Regions from separate parts of the Pseudoduganella sp. LjRoot289 genome, predicted to be linked through region 3. Evidence: predicted binding sites of a transcription regulator. Region 3 holds the regulator's gene; each other region holds the start of a gene.
What was found. The regulator FliA, encoded in region 3, starts transcription of late flagellar genes. The targets are predictions, from matches to a motif close to CTAAAGTTTNNNNNNNNNNNGCCGNTA.
Positions count from the first base shown of each region.

Region 1: a site for FliA is predicted at 1,786-1,812, ahead of ACSQ8Y_RS17290 (flagellar protein FliT). Genes of this name have one in related genera too.
Region 2: a site for FliA is predicted at 2,615-2,641, ahead of ACSQ8Y_RS23365 (heme utilization protein). Genes of this name have one in related genera too.

Region 1 is NZ_CAXUPN020000001.1:4,053,996-4,059,994, reverse strand. It holds gene ACSQ8Y_RS17295 (aminotransferase class I/II-fold pyridoxal phosphate-dependent enzyme) at 53-1,267, shown strand; gene ACSQ8Y_RS17290 (flagellar protein FliT) at 1,461-1,742, opposite strand; gene ACSQ8Y_RS17285 (HDOD domain-containing protein) at 1,936-2,763, opposite strand; gene ACSQ8Y_RS17280 (M13 family metallopeptidase) at 3,023-5,050, shown strand; gene ACSQ8Y_RS17275 (class I SAM-dependent methyltransferase) at 5,060-5,707, shown strand; gene ACSQ8Y_RS17270 (CsbD family protein) at 5,833-5,999, shown strand, end outside.
Region 2 is NZ_CAXUPN020000001.1:5,469,626-5,475,624, reverse strand. It holds gene ACSQ8Y_RS23380 (response regulator) at 1-690, opposite strand, end outside; gene ACSQ8Y_RS23375 (cytochrome c biogenesis CcdA family protein) at 858-1,658, shown strand; gene ACSQ8Y_RS23370 (thioredoxin family protein) at 1,660-2,199, shown strand; gene ACSQ8Y_RS23365 (heme utilization protein) at 2,802-5,999, shown strand, end outside.
Region 3 is NZ_CAXUPN020000001.1:167,319-173,317, forward strand. It holds gene flhF (flagellar biosynthesis protein FlhF) at 1-1,344, shown strand, start outside; gene ACSQ8Y_RS00770 (MinD/ParA family ATP-binding protein) at 1,337-2,161, shown strand; gene ACSQ8Y_RS00775 (RNA polymerase sigma factor FliA) at 2,176-2,907, shown strand; gene ACSQ8Y_RS00780 (flagellar motor protein) at 2,889-3,635, shown strand; gene motD (flagellar motor protein MotD) at 3,637-4,434, shown strand; gene ACSQ8Y_RS00790 (hypothetical protein) at 4,512-5,999, opposite strand, start outside.

The DNA of each region.
Region 1 (5,999 bases), 3.9 Mb from region 3:
CTGGGTGGTGCCCGCGCACAGCGCACCCGCTTTCAATCACTAGAAAGGCATCATGAACACCGCAACGTTACAGACGCAGTACGACGCATTCAAGCAACTCGGCCTGAAGCTCGACATGTCGCGCGGCAAGCCCGCACCCGAACAGCTGGACCTGTCCAACGCCCTGATGGGCGCGCTGGCCGACACCGCCGGGCAGGACGGCACCGATACCCGCAACTACGGCGGGGGCGTCGGCTTGCCGGAGGCGCGCGCGCTGTTCGGCGAACTGCTGGACGTGCCGGCCGCGCAGGTGGTGGTCGACAGCAGCGCCAGCCTGTCGCTGATGCACGACGTCATCGTCTACAGCCTGCTGATGGGCGTGCCCGGCCATGCGCCGTGGATGTCGTCCCAGCCCATCACCTTCCTGTGCCCCGTGCCGGGCTACGACCGCCACTTCGCCATCTGCGAGCAGCGCGGCATCAAGATGATCAACGTGCCGATGGGCGACGGCGGCCCGGACATGGACGTGGTCGAGCGCCTGGTGGCGTCGGACGCCAGCATCAAAGGCATGTGGTGCGTGCCGAAGTACAGCAACCCGGGCGGCGTGGTCTACTCGGACGAGGTGGTGCGCCGCCTGGCCGCGATGAAAACCGCCGCCCCCGACTTCCGGCTGATGTGGGACGACGCCTACCGCTTCCACCACCTGGGCGAGCAGAAGCTCGGCGTGGCCAGCATACTGGACGAGTGCGTCAAGGCCGGCAATCCGGACCGCGCCATCGTGTTCGCGTCCACCTCCAAGGTCAGCTGGGCCGGCTCCGGCGTTGCCGCGCTGGCGGCGTCGCCGGCCAACATCGCCTGGTGGACCAAGCACGCCGGCATCCGCAGCATCGGCCCGGACAAGGTCAACCAGCTGCGCCACGTGCGTTTCCTGAAAAACAAGGCCACCGTCGAGGCACTGATGGAGCAGCACCGCGCGCTGTTGAAGCCGAAGTTCGACATCGTGCTGGCGCAGTTCGAGGAATACCTGGGGCAAGTGGAAGGCGTCAGCTGGACCCGTCCTGACGGCGGCTACTTCATCGACCTGGTCACGCCGCCGGGCGCCGCCAAGCGCACCATCGCGCTGGCCAAGGAAGCCGGCATCACGCTGACCCCGGCCGGCGCCGCCTATCCCTATGGCGTCGATCCGGACGACAGCCACATCCGCATCGCCCCCAGCTTCCCGTCGCTGGACGAGATCCGCCAGGCCGCCAAGGGCATCGCCTTGTCGCTGCGGGTTGCCATTGGCTAAGGCGGGTTGGCGGGGCGCGCCGAGCGGGGCGCGCCGAGCGGGGCGCGCCGAGCGCGAACCGCGTAGCCCGCCGGCGAACCGGAATCGCCTGTGGTTGGCGGGTGGCGGCGGCGTGCGCCACCGAGCCCCGCCCTGCGCCGGGGCAATAAAAAAGCGCCTTGAAGAAGGCGCTTTTCGCTGGGGTGGGGCTGGCTTACTGGGCCATGCCAGGGGTGCGGTTCAGCCAAGGCTCGGTCACGTCGCGGATGGCGCGGTCGTTGGCCAGGATTTGCTTCAGCAGGTCGATCTTGCGCTGACGGGCTGCGCCGTCCAGCGCGGGAACCTTGGCGCCAGCCGCGACGGTGGCAGTCATCGCCGCAGTCTGATTCTCCAGGCGGCCCAGGCTTTCCCAATCGTTCGCGCGCGCGGACATCGCCATTTGACTGGTCAGGCCGGCAACATTTTCATACATGGCGAGCACTTCATTGGAGGTCATGGCGCATCCCGGAAAAATAAAATGGATTACTGCTTGTCTGGGTTAACGTCATGCGTTCCGGGAACTTTAGGGTTTTCTGAAAATAAATTGAAAATTTCTTCGAATAATTTTCGAGTGACCAAAAAGACAAGGCCGGCGCGACCCTGGTGGGCGGCGCCGGCCTGATGCCGGGTGCTGAAAAACTGAAAATCGATTACTTGACCAGCTCTTCCAGGCCGGCGCTCAGCTCGCTTGGCGGCGGCATGTCGTCGATCAGCGCGTTCGGCTCCAGGCCCAGCTCCTCGGCGATCTCGGTCGGGTAGCACGCCTCGATCTCTTCGTCGGTCAGCTTGTTCTCTTCCACGCGCGCGCGCCAGGCCGCCAGATGGATGACGCCGGCCAGGCGGGTGCCGTGCTTGTGGTTCATCGGGTCGGGGAAGGCCATGATGGTCTCCGAGAAAGTCTCAGGGAACTTCCAGCGCTTGGCCAGTTCGGCGCCGACGTCGGCGAAGGTGTAAGCCAGCGACGCCAGTTCGGCGTCCAGGCGGCGCGAATCGAGCGGTCCGGCGACCTTGTCGAGCTGCATTGCCTGTTCCGGCATGGCAGCGTGCATCACCAGTTGGCCGATGGCGTGCATCATGCCGATGGTAAAGGCCAGGTCGGTGTTTTCCTTGGTTTTCTTGGCGATCCATTTGGCCGACACGGCGGTGTACAGGCTGTAGCGCCAGAACTGTTTCAGGTCCAGGCCGGGGATGGTCTTGAAGCCGCTCACCAGGCCGGAACTGATGACGAGCGTGCGCACGGTCACGAAGCCCAGCATCAGCACCGCGTCCTCCACCGTGCCGATGCTGCGCGACACGTGGTAGTAGGCGGAGTTGGCCAGGCGCAGCAGTTTCGCGCTCAGGACCGGGTCGGCGGACAGTTTCTTCGCGATTTCCTCGGTGGAAACGCTGGCTTTATCAAAGCTGCTGATTAATTCTTCAACAACCTTCGGAGCCGTGGGCAACGCAGTCGGATTCTGGAAAAGTGCTTCGAGTTTCATAGGGGGCTCTCCTTGTTTTGTATGCGTTGCTGTAGGTGAACTATATAGCGATTCATGGCATCGCTGTGGCATTTTCGTGTGCTTGTTGTGGTGTACGTACCATAGCCGCGTCGCATTCCGCCAAAACCGCAGCGTGTCGCGCGGTTTTGCCGTCTGTCGCACGGCGCTCGCATTCGGCGACGGGCTTCTCTAGAGTCGATCATGGCGTACCACGCCGATAAAAAAACGCGCCATCAAAACATCACGACAGGAACAGCATATGCACGCACCCATCAAGACCGTACTCAGCCTGGCGCTGATCGGCGCCCTCCAGGCCGTCGTTCCCGCCCACGCAGCGCAGGCCGACGCGTCCGCCGCAGTGCCCAGCGCCGCCGTGCGGCCGGGCGACGACTTCTTCGGCTACGCCAACGCGGACTGGCTGAAAATCACCTCTATCCCGGCGGACCGCAGCAGCTGGAGTTCGATGGCCCAACTGGCGGAAGAAACCAACCAGCGCATCATCAAGCTGATCGAAGCGGTGCCCGGCGACAAGCACGCCAGTGCCGAAGCGCAAAAAGTGAGCGATTACTACCGCGCCTTCATGGATGAAGCGGCAATCGAAGGCAAGGGCGCCGCACCGCTGCAGCCCGCGCTGAAGAAGATCGCCGCCATCCAGGACAAGACCGAACTGGCCCATGCGCTGGGCGCCTCGCTGCGTGCCGACGTCGATCCGCTGAACGCCACCGAATTCCACACCGAAAACATCCTTGGCTTATGGGTGGCGCAAGGCTTGAATGACCCCAGGCACAACCTGCCGTATCTGCTGCAAGGCGGTCTCGGCCTGCCAGACCGCGCCTATTATCTGGACGACAACGAGCGCATGCACAAGCTGCGCACCGCCTACCAGGCCCACATCGCCGCCATGTTCAAGCTGGCCGGGCTGAGCGACCCGGAAACCCGCGCCGCGCGCGTGTACGAGCTGGAGCGCAAACTGGCGCTGACCCACGCCAGCCGCGAAGACTCGGCCGACGTGCTCAAGGCCAACAATACGTGGAGCGCGGCCGACTTCGCCAAGAAAGCGCCCGGCATGGACTGGAACGCCTTTTTCAAGAGCGCCGGCCTGGGCAAGCAGCAGACCTTCATGCTGTGGCACCCGACCGCCGTGGTGGGCGTGGCCGCGCTGCTGAAGGAGTGCACGCTGGAGGCCTGGAAAGATTTCCTCGCCTTCCACGCCATCAACACCGCGGCCGGCAGCCTGCCGCAAGCCTTCGTCGAGCAGCATTTCGATTTCCACGGCCGCACGCTGGGCGGCACGCCGCAACTGCCGGCGCGCTGGAAGCGCGGCCTGGACGCCGTCAACGGCGGCATGCCCGACGCCGTCGGCAAGCTGTATGTAGGCAAATACTTCCCTCCGGAAGCCAAGGCCAAGCTACAGCAGATGGTGGCCAGCATCGTGCAAGCCTTCCACCGCCGCGTCGATAAACTGGAATGGATGGCCCCGGCCACCCGCAAGGAGGCGCACGCCAAGCTCGACGCGCTGTACGTCGGCGTCGGCTACCCCGACAAATTTACTTCCTACGCCCAGCTGAGCGTGAAGCCGGACGACGCCTTCGGCAACGCCGAGCGCGCCGGCAAACTGCACTACTGGCAACAGCTGGCCAAGCTGCACCAGCCGGTGGACGGCAAGGAGTGGTGCATGCCGCCGCAACTGGTCAACGCCGTCAACATGCCGATGCAGAACGCGCTGAACTTCCCGGCCGCCATCCTGCAGCCGCCGTTCTTCGACCTGAAGGGAACGGACGCGCAGAACTACGGCGCCATCGGTTCCATCATCGGTCACGAAATCAGCCACAGTTTCGACGACATGGGCTCGCAGTTCGATTCCCAGGGCCGCCTGCGCGACTGGTGGACGCCGGCCGACGCCGCCCATTTCAAGACCGCCGCCGGCGCGCTGGCGGCGCAGTACTCGGCCTACAAGCCCTACCCGGACCTGGCCATCAACGGCCAGCTGACGCTCAGCGAAAACCTGTCCGACCTGGCTGGCCTGGCCGCCTCCTACGATGCCTTCAAGGCCGTGAATCCGGGCGGCGAGGAGGCCGACCGCGCCTTCTTCCTGGGCTATGCGCAATCCTGGCGTTCCATGGCGCGCGAACCGGCGCTGCGCCGCCAGGTGATGACCGACGGCCACGCCCCGGCCCGGTGGCGTACCTACACCGTGCGCAACCTGGACGCGTGGTACAAGGCCTTCAACGTGCAACCGGGCCAGCAGCTGTATCTGGCGCCGCAGGAGCGCGTGCGCGTCTGGTAAAGTAGGGGGATGGAACCGGACAAAGACACAGAACAGGACGCGGACAAGATCGCGCGGATCACGCAGGCCACGCTGCAGCACTACGAACGCAGCGCGCAGCAGTTTTTCGAAGGCACGCGCGACCACGACGTGAGCCAGAATGTGTCCGCGCTGCTCGGCGCCATCCGGTCGCCCGCGCCGTACCGTATCCTGGACCTGGGATGCGGGCCGGGGCGCGACCTGAGAACCTTCACCGGACTGGGTCACAGCGCGGTCGGCGTCGACGGTTCGGCCGAGTTCGTGCGCATGGCGCGCGCGTGGAGCGGTTGCGAGGTGTGGCAGCAGGACTTCGTCCGGCTCGACCTGCCCGCCGCCGAGTTCGACGGCATCTTCGCCAACGCCTCCCTGTTCCACATTCCCAGCGCGGCCTTGCCGGACGTGTTGCTGCGCCTGCGCGCGGCGCTGAAGCCGGGAGGCGTGCTGTTCAGTTCCAACCCGCGCGGCGACAACCGGGAAGGCTGGAGCGGGCCGCGCTACGGCAGTTATTACGACTACGAAACTTGGGAACGCTTCCTCACCGCAGCGGGCTTCGAAGCGCTGGGCCATTACTACCGTCCGCCCGGCCTGCCGCGCGACGAACAGCCGTGGCTGGCCAGCCTGTGGCGCAATCCCGGGTGAGGCAGGCAAGCCGGGCAATGACCGAATAGCGTGCGCCAGCGTACGGAACCGGCGATTCCTTGTGGATATGCTTCCCCCCAGCACACCGCAACCGCGTGTGAGCCTGACCAACCAAGGAGAGCATCATGAACAAGGACCAAGTTAAAGGCAAAGCCAAAGACATCGCCGGTAAAGTTCAGGAAAAAGCTGGAGAACTGGTGGGTAGTTCCGAACAACAAGCCAAGGGGCTGGCCAAACAGTCAGAAGGCAAGCTGCAAAAAGGCGTAGGCGACGCCAAGGAAGCTGTGAAAGA
Region 2 (5,999 bases), 5.3 Mb from region 3:
GCTGCGCAGCGTCTTGATATAGCGCGGTTCGCGCGCCACGTCCTTCAGCGTCTGGCGCAGGCGGCTCACCAGCAGGTCGATCGAACGGTCGAACGGGTCGGCCTGGCGGCCCTGGGTCAGGTTCAGCAACTGGTCGCGTGTCAGCACCCGCTGCGGATGGTCGAGGAAGACCCGCAGCAGCCGGTACTCGGCGCCGCTCAGGGCTACCATCGTGCCGTCGGCGTCGAGCAGGTGGCGCGCCACCGTGTCCAGCCGCCAGTCGCCAAAGCCCAGCATATGGGCCGCCTCGGTCACTTGCATGTTCTTGGGCAGCATGCGTGCGCGGCGCAGAACGGCGCGGATGCGCGCCAGCAGCTCGCGCGAGGCGAACGGTTTCGACAGGTAGTCGTCGGCGCCCATCTCCAGGCCGACGATGCGGTCGGCCTCCTCCCCGAGGGCGGTCAGCATCAGCACCGGCACCGTGCGGTGCTTGCCGGCGCGCAGCTCGCGGCATAGCAGCAGGCCATCCTCGCCTGGCAGCATCAGGTCCAGCACGATGAGGTCGGGTTCGCCCTGCTCCAGCACGGCGCGCATCTGGCGTCCGTTGGCGGCCAACGATACGCGCATGCCGTTTTTTTCCAGGTAGGCGGCCAGCAGTTCGCGGATGCCGCGGTCGTCGTCGACGATCAGGATGTGGTCGGTATTTTCCATGCATTCATCATAACCCAGCCGATTTCCGGCTTTGTATCGCCGTGTATCCGGTTCGCAGCCTGACACACTACATTGCAGCGGCGCCGCCGGCAGGACACATGCGGGACATCTGCGGACGGTCCAATGGAGCTTCCACATATATAAGGAGCCCCATCATGGTGGACCTGATGCACAACCCGCTGGAAATCCTGCTGGCCCTGCTGGCCGGCGTGTTCACCATCGCCTCGCCCTGCGTGCTGCCCGTACTGCCAATACTTCTGGGCAGCGCGGCTGGAACGGCGCCGCGCGCCACCCGCAGCCGGCCGCTGTTCATAGTCGCCGGCTTCATTTTGACCTTCGCCTCCTTCGCCATGCTGCTGGGTGCGGTCTCGTCCGTGGTCCAGGCGGCGCAGGAAGCGTTGCGCAATACCGCCATCGCGCTGCTGGCGCTGTCCGGCTTGTTGCGCGTGTGGCCGCGACCCTACGAGTGGCTGGCGGCCCGCTTGCAGCAGGCCCCCGGCATGGGGACGTCCGGCGCGCCCGGCGGGGCGGAGGCGGCAGGCGTGGGGGAAATGTCAAAAATGGCAAATTGGCCAAGTGAGTCAAATGTGGCAGGTGGATCATGTGTGGCCGGCGGCAGCAATGGCGGCGGCTTCGTGCTCGGCATGTCGCTGGGCGCGGTCTGGACCCCGTGCGCCGGCCCGGTGCTGGCTTCCATCCTGGCGCTGGTGGTCCGTGCGCAGGACCTGGGCTGGTCGGCCTTGCTGGTCACGCTGTACGCCGCCGGTGCCGCCATCCCCATGCTGGCCATCATGTACGGCGGCCAGTACGCCACCCGGCGCGTGCGTGCCGTGGCGCGTCACGCCGGCCGCCTGCAACAAGGGTTCGGCGTGCTGGTGATCGCCACCGCGCTGGCGATCTATTTCCAATACGACATCCTGATCTATGCCCGCCTGGCCACTTACTTTCCCACTCTGAAAGGACTTTGATATGTTTTCGACATTAAAAACCGCCGTTGCCGCCACCACCGCCGCCGCGTTCACGCTAGCCGCCGGCGCCGGCGCCGCCGTCGCCGGCCCGCTGAAAAACCCGGCCGCGGCGCCGGAATTCAGCGGCATCGACAAGTGGCTTAACAGCGAGCCGCTCACCGTGCAGCAGCTGCGCGGCAAAGTGGTGCTGGTCGATTTCTGGACTTACACTTGCATTAATTGCATCAACGTCCTGCCGCACGTGAAGGCCTGGTACGACAAGTACAAGGACAAGGGCCTGGTGGTGGTCGGCGTGCACACGCCCGAATTCCCCTTCGAGCGCAGCACCGTCAATGTGCAGACCGCCCTCAAGCGTTTCGATATCCGCTACCCGGTTGCCCAGGACAACCGCTACGCCACCTGGACCGCCTACCGCAACCAGTATTGGCCAGCGCTATACCTGGTCGACCGCAAGGGCCAGGTCGTCTACACCCATTTCGGCGAAGGCCAGTACAGCCAGACCGAAGCGGCAATCCAGGCCTTGCTGGCAGCAAAAGATTAACGGGCTGCAACTAACTCTCTGCATTGAATTGGGGGCCAGAAGCCCCCTTGCTTGCCCGATGGACAAGCAGCTTGCCTCACTAAAATGGCCCTTGTCGGCTTGTCTTTTCTCTATGAAAAAGTTGTCGTTTACACGAGTTGCTGTGCGGCGACAATTGCCGAAATACGTTCTTCGCGGCAAGTAAAGCCGTTATACTCTCAGGCAATATCCTGATTGTCGCCAGCCACTTGGACGTTTTCAGGGTAAGCAGCTTCAGTACCCTACGAAATTGCCCCAAGTTAACAAGTTTACTTAATGAAAGCGCGGCCGCGGTCGCTTTGTACCGGAACGTAGCATGCTGTCCGGCACTCAGCAAAAGCAGTAACAGCCGGCCAATATTGTTCGCAAGACAATGATTTTTGCTCGCTTTTGTTTACTAAAGTTAACTCAAGTGTTGACGTTAAGAATGAAAAGCGAAGTCTTTAGCGGCTGAGCTGAGCGGTTGTTGAGAATATCCAGGTAATGGCGATGTGCCAAAGATAGTGAGTCGGAGCCAGGGACGATCCCCAAGGGCTCCGATTCGTGTCCAGTCAGATTTGAGTAGTGCCCCAAGGAGAATGGAAATGAGTATCGTAACCAGCTTGTCCACAGACCAAATAGCTTCACTATCGACCGCGCAGATTGCGGGTCTGGCGACATCTGATATCGCTGGCCTCAATTCCGCTCAATTCCAGGCACTGACCACCGACCAGATGGGCGCTTTCACCAGCGCCCAGGTTCCCGCGTTCACCACCAGCCAGCTGGCCAGCGCGCTGACGACCGACCAGGCCGTCGCACTGGGCACCAACCAGTTCGCCGTGCTGACCACCGCGCAGGCAGCTGCGCTGTCGACCGACGCCGTGAAGGCGATCGAAACGAACGACCTGGCGGCCCTGAAGACTTCCGCCATTGCCGCGTTGAAATCGAGCCAGCTGAGCGTGCTGACGACCGACCAGATCGGCGCACTGACCACCGGCCAGGCCTTGGCCCTGACCACGCTGGCACTGTCCACCGGCCTCGCCACCGACCAGATCGTTGCGCTGACCAGCGTGCAGGCTGCCGTGCTGAGCTCGGCCCAGGTCGCCGCCCTGAGCACCGACAACATCGCCGCCCTGGAGACGGAAGACTTCGCCGCGCTGAAGACGTCCACCATCGCTGGCCTGAAATCGTCGCAAGTCGCCGCCCTCACCACCGACCAGATCGTCGGCATGAGCAGCAGCCAGGTTGCCGCGCTGAGCAGCGCCCAGGCGGCCGCACTGACCACCGACGCAGTCAAGGCGATCGAAGTGGGCGACGTCGCCGCGCTGAAATCGGCCGCCATCGCCGGCCTGAAATCGGACCAGATCGCCGCCATCACGACCGACCAGATCGGCTCCATGAGCAGCAGCCAGTTCGCCGCACTGAACACCACGCAAATCAGCACCGGCCTGACCACCGACCAGGTCGTGGCCATGACCTCGAATCAGCTGGGCGCGTTCTCGACCGCCCAGTTCGCCGCGCTGACCACCGACGCTGTGAAAGCGATCGAGACCAACGACGTGGCCGCGCTGAAAACCTCCATCATCGCCGCGCTGAAGACCAACCAGGTCGCCGTGCTGACCACCGACCAGGTGGCCGGCATGACCAGCACCCAGGTCGGCGCGCTGACCACCAACGCTATCGCCAACGCGCTGACGACCGACCAGGTTGTCGCGCTGACCAGCCTCCAGGTCGTGGCGCTGAGCTCGGGCCAGATCGGCGCCTTCAGCACCGACGGCATCGCCGCGCTGGAGACCGACGACTTCGCCGCGCTGAAGACCTCGGCCATCACCGGCCTGAAGTCGAGCCAGGTCGCCGCGCTGACCACCGACGAGATCGTCAGCCTGACGACCGCCCAGGCCGCCGTGCTGAGCAGCGCCCAGGCCGTCGGCCTGAGCACCGACAGCATCCGCGCCATGGAGACCAACGACCTGGCCGCGCTGAAGTCGAACGCCGTCGCCGCCCTGAAGTCCGACCAGATCGCCGCCATCACCACCGACCAGGTCAGCGCCCTGAACAGCGTCCAGGTTGCCGGCTTGACCACCAACCAGATCGCCACCGGCCTGACCACCGACCAGGTGGTCGCCATGACCTCGAACCAGTTCGGCGCCCTGTCGACCGCCCAGTTCGCCGCGCTGACCACCGACGCCATCAAGGCCATCGAGACCAACGACCTGGCCGCGCTGAAGACCTCGGCCATCGCCGCGATGAAGACCCACCAGCTGGCCGTGCTGACCACCGACCAGGTGTCCAACATGACCAGCGCCCAGATCGGCGCCCTGACCACCGCTGCCATCGCCGGCGCGCTGACGACCGACCAGGTTGTCGCGCTGACCAGCATCCAGGTCGTGGCGCTGAGCTCGGGCCAGATCGGCGCCTTCAGCACCGACGGCATCGCCGCGCTGGAGACCGACGACTTCGCCGCGCTGAAGACCTCGGCCATCACCGGCCTGAAGTCGAGCCAGGTCGCCGCCCTGACCACCGACCAGATCGTCAGCCTGACGACCGCCCAGGCCGCCGTGCTGAGCAGCGCCCAGGCCGTCGGCCTGAGCACCGACAGCATCCGCGCCATGGAGACCAACGACCTGGCCGCGCTGAAGTCGAACGCCATCGCCGCGCTCAAGACCGACCAGATCGCCGCCATCACCACCGACCAGGTCGGCGCCATGGGCACCAGCCAGTTCGCTGCGCTGACCACCAACCAGATCGCCAACGGCCTGAGCACCGACCAGGTGGTCGCCATGACCTCGAACCAGTTCGGCGCCCTCAGCTCGCTGCAGTTCTCCGCGCTGACCACCGACGCCATCAAGGCCATCGAGACCAACGACCTGGCCGCGCTGAAGACTTCGGCCATCGCCGCGATGAAGACCCACCAGCTGGCCGTGCTGACCACCGACCAGGTGTCCAACATGACCAGCGCCCAGATCGGCGCCCTGACCACCGCCGCCATCGCCGGCGCGCTGACGACCGACCAGGTCGTCGCGCTGACCAGCATCCAGGTCGTGGCGCTGAGCTCGGGCCAGATCGGCGCCTTCAGCACCGACGGCATCGCCGCGCTGGAGACCGACGACTTCGCCGCGCTGAAGACCTCGGCCATCACCGGCCTGAAGTCGAGCCAGGTCGCCGCCCTGACCACCGACCAGATCGTCAGCCTGACGACCGCCCAGGCCGCCGTGCTGAGCAGCGCCCAGGCCGTCGGCCTGAGCACCGACAGCATCCGCGCCATGGAGACCAACGACCTGGCCGCGCTGAAGTCGAACGCCATCGCCGCGCTCAAGACCGACCAGATCGCCGCCATCACCACCGACCAGGTCGGCGCCATGGGCACCAGCCAGTTCGCCGCGCTGACCACCAACCAGATCGCCAACGGCCTGAGCACCGACCAGGTGGTCGCCATGACCTCGAACCAGTTCGGCGCCCTCAGCTCGCTGCAGTTCTCCGCGCTGACCACCGACGCCATCAAGGCCATCGAGACCAACGACCTGGCCGCGCTGAAGACCTCGGCCATCGCCGCGATGAAGACCCACCAGCTGGCCGTGCTGACCACCGACCAGGTGTCCAACATGACCAGCGCCCAGATCGGCGCCCTGACCACCGCCGCCATCGCCGGCGCGCTGACGACCGACCAGGTCGTCGCGCTGACCAGCATCCAGGTCGTGGCGCTGAGCTCGGGCCAGATCGGCGCCTTCAGCACCGACGGCATCGCCGCGCTGGAGACCGACGACTTCGCCGCGCTGAAGACCTCGGCCATCACCGGCCTGAAG
Region 3 (5,999 bases):
GCCTCGCTGGCGCTGCCGTCGGCCGACTCGCCGATGGCCCAGCCCAACCCTTACCTGGACATCCCGGAGACCCCGGCTTATTTGGCACCGATGGCACCGATGGCACCGATGTCGCCGATGTCGCCGATGGAGGCGCTCGACGCGGCTGCGCTGCGCGCAGCCACGCACCGCGCCGCCGCCCCGCGCACCGCCGCCCCGGCGCCGCGCATGGAGGCGCCGGCCGCCGAATCCGCGCCGCGCCAGCCGGTGCGCGCCGCTGCCCCTGCGGTTCCGCGCCAGCTTGCTGCGGCGCAGACGCCGTCCGCCGCGCCGTCGCTGGACCTGGAGCGCATCAGCGCCATGGTGGCCGACGCCGTGAACAGCGCCAAGGCCAACGCCGCCGCCGAGATGAGCGGCATGATGAGCGAAATCCGCGCCATGCGCGGCATGATGGAGACCCAGCTGGCCGAGCTGTCCTGGGGCTCGACCCAGCAGCGCGAGCCGCAGAAGGCCGCGGTGCTGCGCGAAATGCTGGCGGCCGGCTTCTCGGCCAGCCTGGCGCGCTACCTGATAGAGAAACTGCCGGCCGGCCGCGACGCCGCCGACAGCATGCGCTGGATTAAGACCGTGCTGGCCCGCAACGTGAGCGCCATCGCCAACGAGGACGCGCTGATCGAGCAGGGCGGCGTGTTCGCCCTGGTCGGCCCGACCGGCGTCGGCAAGACCACCAGCACCGCCAAGCTGGCCGCGCGCTGCGTGATGCGCCACGGCCCGGAAAAGCTGGCCCTGATCACCACCGACGCCTACCGTATCGGCGCCCACGAACAGCTGCGCATCTACGGCAAGATCCTGGGCGTGATGGTGCACTCGGTCAAGGACGAGGCCGACCTGCGCATCGCGCTGAAGGAACTGAAGAACAAGCACACCGTGCTGATCGACACGGTCGGCGTCAGCCAGCGCGACCACATGGTGGCGGAACAGGTCGCCATGCTGCAGGGCACCGGCGCCAATGTGCAGCGCCTGCTGTGCCTGAACGCCACCTCGACCCAGGAAACCCTGAACGAGGTGGTGCGCGCCTACCAGGGCAGCGGCCTGGCCGGCTGCATCATGACCAAGCTGGACGAGGCCGCCTCCATCGGCAACGTGCTGGACGTGGTGATCCGCCAGAAACTGAACATGTTCTACGTGTCGAGCGGCCAGCGGGTGCCGGAAGACCTGCACCTGGCCGACCCGGCCGCGCTGGTCGAGCGCGCCTTCCGCCTGAAGCAGGGCAGCGCCGCCAGCCAGTACGCCGACAGCGAACTGCCGCTGGTGATGGCCGCCGCCGGCAACGACAACGCTCTGCGCGGGGTGCACCTTGGCTAATTTCGACTTCGACCAGGCCGAAGGACTGCGCCGCATGCTGGCGGGGCCGCAGCCGCGCATCGTCACCTTCCTCTCGGCCACCCCGCAAGACGACAAGGGTTCCATGCTGGTCAACCTGGGCGCCTCGCTGGCCCGCGCCGGCAACGACGTGCTGCTGGTTGACGCCTGCGCCAGCGCGCACGGCGTGGCTTCCCGCCTCGGCGTGGACAACGGCGCCAGCCTGCTCGAGGTGGCGCGCCAGGAATGCGGCCTGAACCAGGTGATCCACCAGGTGCCGCAGGGCTTCGGTGTGGTATCGATGACACGCGGCGTGGCGCGCTCCGGCCCCGACGAAACGCGCCGCCTGGCCAAGGCTTTCGACGTGCTGGCCAAGCAGACCGGCATGGTCATCGTGGACGGCGAATTCGACGGCGAGGCTTTCCCCGTGCCGGTCATGGCCAGTTCCGAGATCGTCGTGCAGGTGTCGAACAGCGCCACGTCGATCAAGAATGCCTACAGCATGATCAAGCGCCTGAACCACGAACTGGGCCGCAGGCCCTTCGGCATCCTGGTAACAGGCGCATCCGAGGCCGAAGCCAAGGTGGTTTACGATAATATGGCGCAGGCGGCAAGTCGTTACATTGCCGTCAACCTGGTTTCCATGGGTTCGGTGCCGGCCGACGAGTACTTGCAGCGCGCGGCGCGCCTGGGGCGCGCGGTAGTCGATGCCTTTCCTCTGGCCGGCGCGTCGGTCGCGTTCCGGCAGCTGGCGGGGCGATTGGCGCTGGCCGGCGCGCCCAACTTGCGTACGGGGAGCAGCAACCATTTTAGCGTCTAAGAAAAACTAGAAATATGTACACGGCCAAAGGGAAAGCGGACAAGAATTCGCTGCTGACGGAGCACATGCCGCTGGTCAAGCGGCTGGCCCATCACATGAAGGCCAAATTGCCACCCAGCGTGGAAGTGGACGACCTGGTGCAGGCCGGCATGATAGGCCTGCTCGACGCCATCAACCGCTACGAGGAAACCCACGGCGCCCAGTTCGAAACCTATGCCGTGATGCGCATCCGCGGCGCCATGCTCGACGAGCTGCGCAATAGCGACTGGATGCCGCGCAGCATGCGCCAGGACATGCGCAAGATCGAAACCGCGATGGCCACGCTGCAGCAGCGCCTGGGCCGGCCGCCGAGCGAATCGGAAGTGGCCAAATCGCTCAAGCTGTCGCTGGCCGACTACCAGGAAATGCTGTCCGAGGGCGGCGGCCACCAGCTGCTGTACTACGAGGACTTCCGCGACGACGACGGCGGCGACAGTTTCCTCGACCGCTACCACAGCGACGAGGAGGCCGACCCCCTGCGCGCGCTGCTCGACACCGACTTCCGCCAGGCCGTGATCGACGCCATCGACGGCCTGCCGCCGCGCGAGAAGATGCTGATGGGCTTGTACTACGAGGAAGAATTGAACCTGAAGGAAATCGGCGCCGTCATGGGCGTCTCCGAATCACGCGTATCGCAGCTGCATACGCAAGCGGTGGCGCGCCTGCGCGCCTCGTTACGGGAGCAGGCATGGACTGGGCCAGCATAGCGGGACTGATACTGGGCGTGGCCGGCGTACTGGTCGGCCAGGGCCTGGAGGGCGGCAAGCTCGGCTCGCTGCTGCAGCCGGCCGCCTTCGCCATCGTGGTGGTCGGCACCCTGGGCGCGGTGCTGCTGCAGACCAAGTCCGCCACCTTCGTGCGCGGCCTGCGCATGGGCGCCTGGGTGTTCGCGCCGCCGCCGGACAGCCGCATCGCGCTGGCGCGGGAAATCGGCGCCTGGAACAGCACCGCCAAGCGCGACGGCATGCTGGCGCTGGAGCGCTACATGCTGGCGTCGAAGGACAAGTTCAACGCCAAGGGCCTGCGCCTGATCGTCGACGGCATCAACCCGGATAAATTGCGCAACCTGCTCGACACCGAGATCACCGCCTATGAAACGGCCGAGCGCCAGGCGGTGCGGATCTGGGAGTCGGCGGCCGGCTATTCGCCCACCATCGGCATCCTGGGCGCCGTGCTGGGACTGATCCAGGTGATGGAAAACCTGGCCGACCCGGCCAAGCTGGGCACCGGCATCGCGGTCGCCTTCGTCTCCACCATCTACGGCGTCGGGCTGGCCAATCTGTTCTTCTACCCCATCGCCAACAAGCTCAAGACCATCGTCACGCAGAATGTGCACCAGCAGGAAATCGCCGCCGCCGTGTTCTACGACATCGCCACGGGCGACCACAGCCGCGTGATCGACGAGCGCATCGCGACCCTGCTGCGCGAGTACTGACATGCAGCGCCGCGCCCGCAGGAAGTTCGACGACGAGCCGGAGAACCACGAGCGCTGGCTGATCTCCTACGCCGACTTCATCACCCTGCTGTTCGCCTTTTTCGTGGTCATGTATTCGCTGGCCGCCGTCAACACCGGCAAGTACAAGATCTTCTCGGACGCGCTGGGCGACGCCTTCGGCGGCCAGGGTTCGGCCAAGCCCGTCAACACCGAAGTGCAGAACCTGCCTATCCCGAACCCCGGCCTGCGCCGGCGCACCGAGCTGCTGCGCAAGGAGAAGGAGCAGATGACCAAGCTGGCGCAGGATTTGCTGTCCACCCTGGCGCCGCTGGTCAAAGAGGGCAAGGTGCGGGTGACGCAGAACAGCCGCGGCGTGAGCGTCGAGATCAACGCCAGCGTGCTGTTCGATCCGGGCGCGGCCGTGCTGACCAGCCAGTCGCGCGAGGCGCTGCAGGCGGTGGCGGTGCTGCTGAAGAACGACACGCACGCGGTGCAGGTCGAGGGCCACACCGACAACCAGCCTATCCGCAACAACGCTTTCCCGTCCAACTGGGAGCTGTCGGCCTCGCGCGCCGGGGCCGTGGTGCGCCTGTTCATCGATGCCGGCGTGGCGCCCGCGCGCCTGTCCGCCGTCGGCCACGCGGACAACTACCCGGTGGCGCCCAACGAGCAGCCGGACGGCCGCGCCCGCAACCGCCGCGTGGCGGTGACCATCCTGTCCGGCATCCCCGATCCGGCCACCGAAGTGCCCACCGCTCCCGTCGCCCCCGCACTGCCTGCGCCTCCGCCTCCGCGCTGAGGTCCACGTCAAAGAAACCTGGTTTTTAGATGGCCGCAAAAAAAGACCAGGCTATTTTTTAACGCGGCCCAAGCACTCTAGCGCTTCTGTTTGGCGCGCCTGCGCCAGTGCCAGCCTGCGCCCATGCCTGCCAGTCCCAGCAGTAGCCCGCCGACCGGCAAGGGCACCGGCAATCCGCTGTCCGCCGGCGCCGTGCCCTCGCGCAGTTCGGCAGGGAAGGGACGCGGCGGCACCGGCACGGTTTTCCATTGCGCCTTGTCCCGCGGCGCGCGCGCCATGAATTCGTCGATGGAAAACACGGGCGCTGAACCAAAGGCGCGGCTGGACGGCACTTGCGGAATGCGCACCAGCACCAGCGCCTCCACATCGGTCCGCAGTTGTTGTTCGTAGGCGCTCAGCGCGCGGCCCGGCTGGCCGCCCAGCAGGCCCAGCAGGTCCTGCCCAAGCGCCGTGAAAGCGACTGCCGGGTACAAGCGCGTCTGCTCTTCGGTGTAGTAGTCGTACGCCTGCTGGCCGCTGGCCAGGCTCAGTTCGCTGGCGGCCATATAAGCATAGGCGCCCAGCGCCTTCAGGCGGCTGGTCGGCCCCAGTTGGGGCACTTGCCAACCCAGCCGCCGCAGCACGTCCATATTAATGCCTGCGCAGTTGGCGGCCGCGTGCCGGTAGCTGAAGTCGTGACGGTAGAAGGCGCGGAAAGTGTGCTGCACGCTGGCCTGGTAGGCCTGTGCCGTGCGGGCGTCGCGCAGGATGGCCACCAGCATGTGCGAGGGCCGGTAATACTGCTGACCGCTGTTCAGGTCCATCAGGTAGTTATCCATCGGCGCCATGGAAGCGATGATGCCCTTTTCGCTGTAGGAATCGAGATTGTAGAAATTGTTCACCAGCCAGTCGGCCCATTCGCCTCGCTGTCCCAGGCGGCCGGTGGCGATGGCGAAGTGTCCGCCGTAGGCTTCGTCGTCATCGCCCTGGGCTCCGTTCAGCATGATGGCCAGCACCGGTTTGCCGCGCCAATCGGGCTGGGCGGCGCCCTCGCGCTCCCACACCAGCCGCGTGGCGTAGGGGCTGCGGGCGCCGCCGCCGTCCTGCTGGATGAAGCCTGCCAGCGTGTCGTTTGCCGTAAGCGGCCGCTTCGGCAGCGGGGCGGCGCCAATGACGAAGTCGCGCGGCCAGATGGTGCGCGCTTCGAAGCTGGGTCGGCCCGCCTCTTCGCTGAGACTGCCGCGCAAGCGCACGGTGCGCTGCCTGAAGAAGTCCAGCGAGCTGGCATTGAAATAGGAGCGGTTGGAATCGATCCTCGGAGCCAGGCGCATGGCGATCGGCGCGTCCGTCCCCGCCAGCAACTCGTCGCCGGACGGGGCGAGCGTGGCTTCTGGCACCAGGTGCGGCGAGCCCAGCCAGATCAGGTCGGGCAGGCCGGGCGTGGCCGGCGCCTGGCCAGGCACGTTGCGCGGCACGGCCAAGCCCTCATCCTGGAAATACCACAGCGCCTGTTTTGGCGCGCAGCCTGCACAGCGGCCGGTGCCGTACCGGAAGTCGGTAGCGTCGTGCAGGCCCAGGCGCTCGCC